DNA from 2 places in the Micrococcus sp. 63XJN7_8_ISO-PGPR-S23-253 genome. Region 1 is predicted to be linked to the other one. Evidence: riboswitches for the same ligand, from Rfam matches in the RefSeq annotation. Region 1 holds a riboswitch; the other holds the start of a gene.
The links. A riboswitch is a leader RNA that binds a small molecule or an ion and turns the genes downstream of it on or off. The one in region 1 is predicted to bind S-adenosylmethionine.
Positions count from the first base shown of each region.

Region 2: another riboswitch for S-adenosylmethionine. It lies ahead of AC0VX4_RS01595 (flavin reductase family protein); the one in region 1 lies ahead of AC0VX4_RS08125 (O-acetylhomoserine aminocarboxypropyltransferase/cysteine synthase family protein).

Region 1 covers NZ_CM149673.1:1,755,669-1,759,055, reverse strand. The annotation lists gene AC0VX4_RS08135 (CPBP family intramembrane glutamic endopeptidase) at 1-712, shown strand, start outside; gene AC0VX4_RS08130 (VOC family protein) at 731-1,369, opposite strand; SAM riboswitch class IV at 1,547-1,662, shown strand; gene AC0VX4_RS08125 (O-acetylhomoserine aminocarboxypropyltransferase/cysteine synthase family protein) at 1,793-3,160, shown strand; gene metX (homoserine O-acetyltransferase MetX) at 3,157-3,387, shown strand, end outside.
Region 2 covers NZ_CM149673.1:339,505-342,891, reverse strand. The annotation lists gene AC0VX4_RS01605 (RNA-binding S4 domain-containing protein) at 1-349, shown strand, start outside; gene AC0VX4_RS01600 (hypothetical protein) at 426-827, opposite strand; SAM riboswitch class IV at 1,229-1,348, shown strand; gene AC0VX4_RS01595 (flavin reductase family protein) at 1,422-1,946, shown strand; gene AC0VX4_RS01590 (cold-shock protein) at 2,185-2,388, shown strand; gene AC0VX4_RS01585 (hypothetical protein) at 2,593-2,892, opposite strand; gene AC0VX4_RS01580 (FMN-binding glutamate synthase family protein) at 3,023-3,387, opposite strand, start outside.

The DNA of each region.
Region 1 (3,387 bases):
CGGCGAGCAGACCACCGTCCTCAACCCGGCCCTGGCCGACCGCTGGGCCTTCGACCTGACCTACCAGCTGCTCGGCATCGGGTTCGCGCTGGTGCCGGTGGCCCTCGTGCTGCACCTGATGCACCTGCGCGGCCGGAACCCGTTCCGGGTGCTCGGCCTCGACCTGCGCCGCCCCGGCCGCGACCTGGCCTGGGGCCTGGGCCTGTTCGCGGCCATCGGGCTGGGCACGCTCGGCGTCTACGCCGCCGGCCGTGCCCTGGGGATCACGACGGCGATCGTCGGCTCGGCGCTCGGTCAGAGCTGGTACCAGGTGCCGGTCCTGCTGCTCTCCGCGCTGCGGCACGGACTGCTGGAGGAGGTCATCGTGGGCGCCTGGCTCGTCGACCGGCTCGGGTATCTGCAGCGGCTGCGCGCCGCGGGGCTGGCGCGCGATCCGGCACCGGCCGTGCCGTCGTCGTGGGTGAGCGCCGAGGGGCTGTACCTGCCGACCCGCGCGGCCGTCGTGGTGTTCGCCCTCGCGCTGCTGCGCGGGGCGTACCACCTGTACCAGGGGATCGGGCCGGGCGTGGGCAACGCCCTGATGGGCGTGGTGTTCGCGCTCGTGTTCCTGCGGGTGCGCCGGGTGATGCCGCTGGTCATCGCGCACGCGCTGCTGGACGCCGTCGGGTTCGTCGGCTACCCGCTGCTGGCGCGGGCGGGGCTGCTCGGTTGAGCGGCCCCGCCCCCGCGCTCAGAGCGTGATCTCACCCTTCGGGGTGCGGAAGGTGACCGAGACGATGCCCGGGGTGCCGGAGGGCGCGACGTACTCGATGTTCACGTCCTGGACCTGGCCGTCCTCGTCCTCGCCGCCGAGCCACTCGGCGAGGCGCTCGGGGGAGCCGGCGATGTTCAGGTGCTCGATGGTGGCCTGCGGCTCGGCCGCCTGCGAGGGGTGCATGTCCTCCTGACCGTCGGCCCAGCGCAGGATGTACGGCAGCTGCGGGTCCGCGAGGGTGCCCTTGATGCCGATCTGCCGCCAGGACAGCTCGCGGCCGTCCGGGAAGCGACGGTTGCCGGGGACGGCCTCGCGGCCGAGGCGGCGCTCGAACCGGCCGATGTCCGGGGTGGCCACGGCCCAGCTCATCCAGCCCCCGCCCTGCTCGGTGCGGGCGCGCACGAGCTGGCCGAACGGCGCGCTGAGGGAGGCCGGGTGGTCCAGGGCCTCGACGACCTCCAGATACTGCCCCTCCGTCATGGGAAACAGTGCGTTCTGGGTGCCGAAACGTGGGTGGACACCGCCCTTGATCCGCTCGATGCCCAGCGTCTCGGCGATGCGGGCGACCGTGGCGTCCAGGCCCTCGGGGCCGGCGGCGTAGGACACGTGGTCCATGCGACAGGTGTGCACTGCGCTGTTCCTCTCCGTTCCCGGGCTGCCCCGGGGGTTGACCTGGTGCGAGTCGAGGGGCGTCGAGCCCTTGACGGGTCGGGTGCCCCGTGCGGAGAGCGTATCCGCGTGTGACACGCGTGACGAAATCGTGGCGGGGCGGCGGGCTACACTCGGAGGCACGGTCACGAGAGTCAGCAACAGGCCCCGGCATGCTGACCGGCAACCCTCCTTCCGCGGTGGGGTGCCCCGGGTGACGACCAGGCCGGCCCCACAACGGATGCCGGCAAGCGCGGGCCGATCCCACGGCCCCTCTCGACGGCGCCGGGTCATCTCCGGCACCTCGACGACGCCGGTCCGCGGATCGGCACGTCGGCCGGCGGGCGGGGCGGCCGGGTCCGGCCCCTGAACCCTTCAGGAGGGTCCGCCATGACCGACCAGCCCACCCCGACCCCCGACGCCTGGGGCTTCTCCACCGCGCAGGTCCACGCGGGCGTCGCCGTCGGCCAGCACGCCTTCGGTGCGACCGCCCTGCCGATCTTCCAGACCACCTCGTACGACTTCCCGTCCGCCCAGGTGGCCGCGGACCGGTTCGCCCTCAAGGACCTCGACCCGCTCTACACCCGCATCGGCAACCCGACGCAGGGCCCGGTGGAGGAGAAGATCGCCGCGCTCGAGGGCGGTGTGGGCGCGCTGCTGCTGGCCTCCGGTCAGGCGGCGACGACGTTCGCGATCCTCAACGTCGCCGGCGCCGGCGACCACGTGGTCGCCTCGGCCAGCCTCTACGGCGGCACGCAGAACCTGTTCAAGCACACCCTCGCCAAGGTCGGCGTCGAGACGACGTTCGTGACCGACCCGGACGACCTCGAGTCCTGGCGCGCCGCCGTCCGGCCGAACACCACGGCGTTCTTCGGCGAGACCCTCGGCAACCCGCGCGGGGACGTCCTGGACGTGCGCGCCGTCGCCGACGCCGCCCACGAGGCCGGCGTGCCGCTGATCGTGGACAACACGCTGGCCACCCCGTACCTGCTGCGGCCGATCGAGCACGGCGCCGACGTCGTCACCCACTCCGCCACGAAGTACCTCGGCGGGCACGCCGCGGCCATCGCGGGCGTGATCGTCGACGCCGGCACGTTCGACTACGCGCAGCACGCCGAGCGGTACCCCGGCTTCAACGAGCCGGACGAGTCCTACCACGGCCTCGTCTACGCGCGGGACCTCGGGGTGGGCTCGCCGCTCGGCGCCAACCTGGCCTTCATCCTCAAGGCGCGCGTGCAGCTGCTGCGCGACTACGGCTCGGCCATCTCCCCGTTCAACGCGTTCCTGGTGAACCTCGGCCTGGAGACCCTCTCCCTGCGGATGGAGCGGCAGGTGGCCAACGCGGCCGCGGTGGCGCGCTGGCTGGAGGGCCGCGACGACGTCGAGCACGTGGTCTACGCCGGCCTGGAGTCCAGCCCGTGGCACGAGCGGGCCCAGCGCTACCTGCCGAAGGGCGCGGGCGCGTTCGTCTCCTTCGAGATCGCGGGCGGCCGCGAGGCCGGGGCCGCGTTCGTGGACGGGCTCACCCTGCACCACCACGTGGCCAACATCGGCGACGTCCGCTCGCTCGTGGTGCACCCGGCCTCGACCACCCACTCCCAGCTCACCGACGACGAGCAGCGCGCCGCCGGCGTCACCCCCGGCCTGGTGCGGCTCTCGCTCGGCGTGGAGGACGTCGAGGACATCCTCGCCGACCTCGAGCGCGGCTTCGCGGCCGCCGCCCGCCGCGGCGACGACGACGCGGGGGAGCGGGCATGACCGCCGTCGCCACGCGTCCGTCGCGCACCGCGCTGCCCCGCGGCGGTCGCCACCGCCTGCGGGTCGGCGAGCTGCGCACCGAGACCGGCGGGCTGCTGCCCGACGTCGAGCTGGCCTACGAGACCTGGGGCACCCTCGCCGCCGACGGCGCCAACGCCGTGCTCGTGCTGCACGCCCTCACCGGCGACGCGCACGTGGCCGCGCACGAGGAGGACCCGACGCCGGGC
Region 2 (3,387 bases), 1.1 Mb from region 1:
CGCGTGGCTGTGGGCCGTGCGGCTGTACAAGACCCGGTCGGCGGCCACGGCGGCCGTGCGCGCGGGCCACGTGCGCATCGACGGCGAGCCCGTGAAGGCGGCGACGCCCGTCGTCGTCGGGAACCGGGTGCGGGTGCGCCAGGACGGACGTGAGCGGATCCTCGAGGTCACCGGGCTGATCGCCAAGCGGGTGGGCGCCCCCGTGGCCCGGCAGCAGTACGTGGACCACTCCCCGCCGCCCGTGCCGCGTGAACTGCTCGCCGTGCCGTACCGCGAGCGCGGCGCGGGCCGGCCCACCAAGCGGGACCGCCGGCAGCTGGACGCGCTGCGCGGCCGCGACAGACGCTGAGCGTCTCAGTCCTCCCCGATCCGAACGGCCCGGGCGGGCCACCGCCGGAGCCGACGGTGGGCCGACGCCCGCGCCGTCATCCGCCGAGAAGTTTCGTGACGGCCACCCGGAACGGGCGATCGTTCTCCACCTGCACCGTGACGGTGAAAGGCCCGTCCTTCTGGCGGGGAGGCAGGCCTGCCGACCAGTCACCGCACATGGCCTCGGACCCCGCCTGCCACTGCCCCTTCGACGTGGGCGAGTCGGAGACGTACACGTCGCTCTTCCCCGTCGCATCGGACGGGCACACGAGCTGCACGCGATAGCGCTCCCCACGGCGCGCATCGTCCAGGGTCACCTGATACTCCCCCGTGCCGACCCCCTCCTTGACGACGGTTTCGGACGCCGTGTCGATGTACTGCGTCCCGGGCTGATCCGACGTGCTGTACTCACTCAGAGTCATGCCGCCGTCCTGGAAGAGCTCGTCCGGAAGCGGCACCGGCCCCTCGTCGGCCCACGTGGTGTCGGACGGGACCGGCGCCGTGGCACGGGCAGGGGAAGACGGTGCCACCGAAGGGCTGGACGCACCAGTCGCGCTGGAGGAGACGCTGCTCTGGGAAGCGGAGCATCCCGAAATGGCGGTACTGAGGAGAGCGGCGGGGACACGGCGGCCGACAATGCCGCACGCCTCGTCGTGATGTCCATCCGCATGATCTGATCCCTCTCGGCGAACCGTCTGCGGGGGCCGCGGGCCGCGATCTCGAGCCTCCCCCCTCGAGTGACTCGATCCTGGCCGGGGATGCCCGGTGTGTCAAGCGTCACATCGGAGGAGCTCGCATGACGCCGGGCGACCGCCGTGCTTTGACCGCCCCACGGACCCGTCCGTAGGCTGGTCCCCAGAATCACGAGTTCCCGTCATTCACGGCCCTGGCCGGCGGGACGGCAACCCTCTCACGCAGTAGTGGGGTGCTCCAGGTGATGATTCGGCCCCTCGGACACCCCGACGGGCAAGTACCGCGCCTCTGCGGATCCGGGCGATCCGCGTTCCCGCCGTCTGCGGAGCCGCGTCAGTCATCGGAAGAGGACGCGCGCCATGACCCTGACCCACGAACCCCACACCGCCGCGTGGGACACCGACCTGTCCCTCGGCAACCTCCGCTCCGGCCTCTCGGCCTTCCCCACCGGGGTCGTCGCGCTGGCGGGCCTCGCCGACGACACCCCCGAGGTGATGGTGTCCTCCTCCTTCGGCGTGGGCATCTCCTGGGAGCCGGCCCTCGTGTCCTTCTCCGCGCAGAACAGCTCCCGCACCTGGCCGCGCCTGCGCCGGGCCGGGGCGATCGGCGTCTCCCTGCTCGCAGCGGACCAGACGCCGCTGTGCCGTCAGCTGGCCTCCCGCGAGGGCGACCGCTTCGCCGGTCTCGACGTGCACCACAGCCCGCACGACGCCCTGCTGATCGGGGGCTCCTCGCTCTGGCTCGAGACGCGGGTGCACGCCGAGGTCCCGGCGGGCGACCACACGGTGGTGCTGCTGGAGGTGACGGCCTTCGCGGATCACACGGACGCCGCTCCCCCGGCCGCCCTGCACCGCAATCTCTTCCACGGCCTGCGCGCGCTCTGAGCGAACTCCAGGTGAACAATCGGGCCCCTGGTTCCCGGTCGGCGAGATCCGTGCAATGATGGAGCCCGAAGTTGATCAAGCTGTATCCCGCCATCTTCACTGCTCGTCAGCCCGGCCTCGCCGGCGTCGATGAGTGTTGGGCAAGCGGTTCAGTCTCGCCGCTTCACCCGCGTTCCACATCCGGGCCGCGGTCCAACACCGCCACCGCACCGCGGGGGCGCATCGAAAGGACACCATCATGGCTGTCGGTACTGTCAAGTGGTTCAACGCTGAGAAGGGCTACGGCTTCATCGCCCCCGAGGACAACTCCGCGGACGTGTTCGTGCACTTCTCCGCCATCCAGGGCTCGGGCTTCAAGGAGCTCCAGGAGAACGACCGCGTCGAGTTCGAGACCCAGGACGGCCCCAAGGGCCTCCAGGCCGCCAACGTGACGAAGCTCTGATCTTCGCCTGACGCACGGCTTCCGACGCCCCCGGTCCGCACGGACCGGGGGCGTCGTCGTGTGCGCTTCCGTGCGCCCCGCACACCCCCGCACTCCGCCGCACGCCCGTTCGACCGCGGCGCTGCGACATCACCGCAGGGCAGCACTGCGGTGATGTCGCTGAAGCGCGGTCCTCTGCGGTGGGTCTGATCCTGGCCCTGCGCGTCAGGCCGCGCCCCGCCGGCCCACGTGGCGACCCAGCAGCAGCACCACGCCCAGGGCGAGCAGATACCCGCCCGCGACGACGGCGAAGCCGGCCCGGTAGTCACCCGCGACGGCGGCCGCCGCGAACACGACCGTCATCACGGTGCCGAGCTGGCCCGAGGTGACGTCGAGCCGCTCCATCACGACCGTGGCGGAGGCGGAGACGCCGTAGTTGAACAGGGGCCCGGCGCCCATCGCCGCCAGCAGCACCCACAGCAGGGCCGCGGAGGGGCGGCGCGCGGCGGGGGCGGGAGGGGTCACGGCCCCAGGCTAGCCCGGGCGCCCGGGCTGCCCCGCCGAGACGACCGACGCCCTGCGACATCACCGCCGGTCAGAACGGCGGTGATGTCGCAGGGCGTCGGCCACATAGGGTCAGCCGGGCGGGGACAGGTCAGCCGACGCGGCCCTCCCCACGGTGCTCACCCTCCACGCGGCCGGTGGTCCCCCGCTGGGTTACCTCCGCGCCGTCCTGGCGCTCGGGCCGCTCGCCGGCCTCCGCCGGCAGGCCCTCGTTCTCGTCGGTGGGCGTCTCGCCGGCGGTGGCGGCGGGTGCCGGGCCCTGCGGGGCCCGACCACGGCCGCCGTGCGTGCACAGCGACTCGCCCTCACCCAACGCGCTGACGCGCGGCATGGGCGACGTGGTCAGCGGCACGGACTCGGCCCGCCGGGCGTCGACCAGCGTGGAGCCCGTCCCGGAGATGGGCGAGCCCTGCACGGGGGCGCCGCCCGCCTCGCGGCCCGGGATCAGCAGCTCGG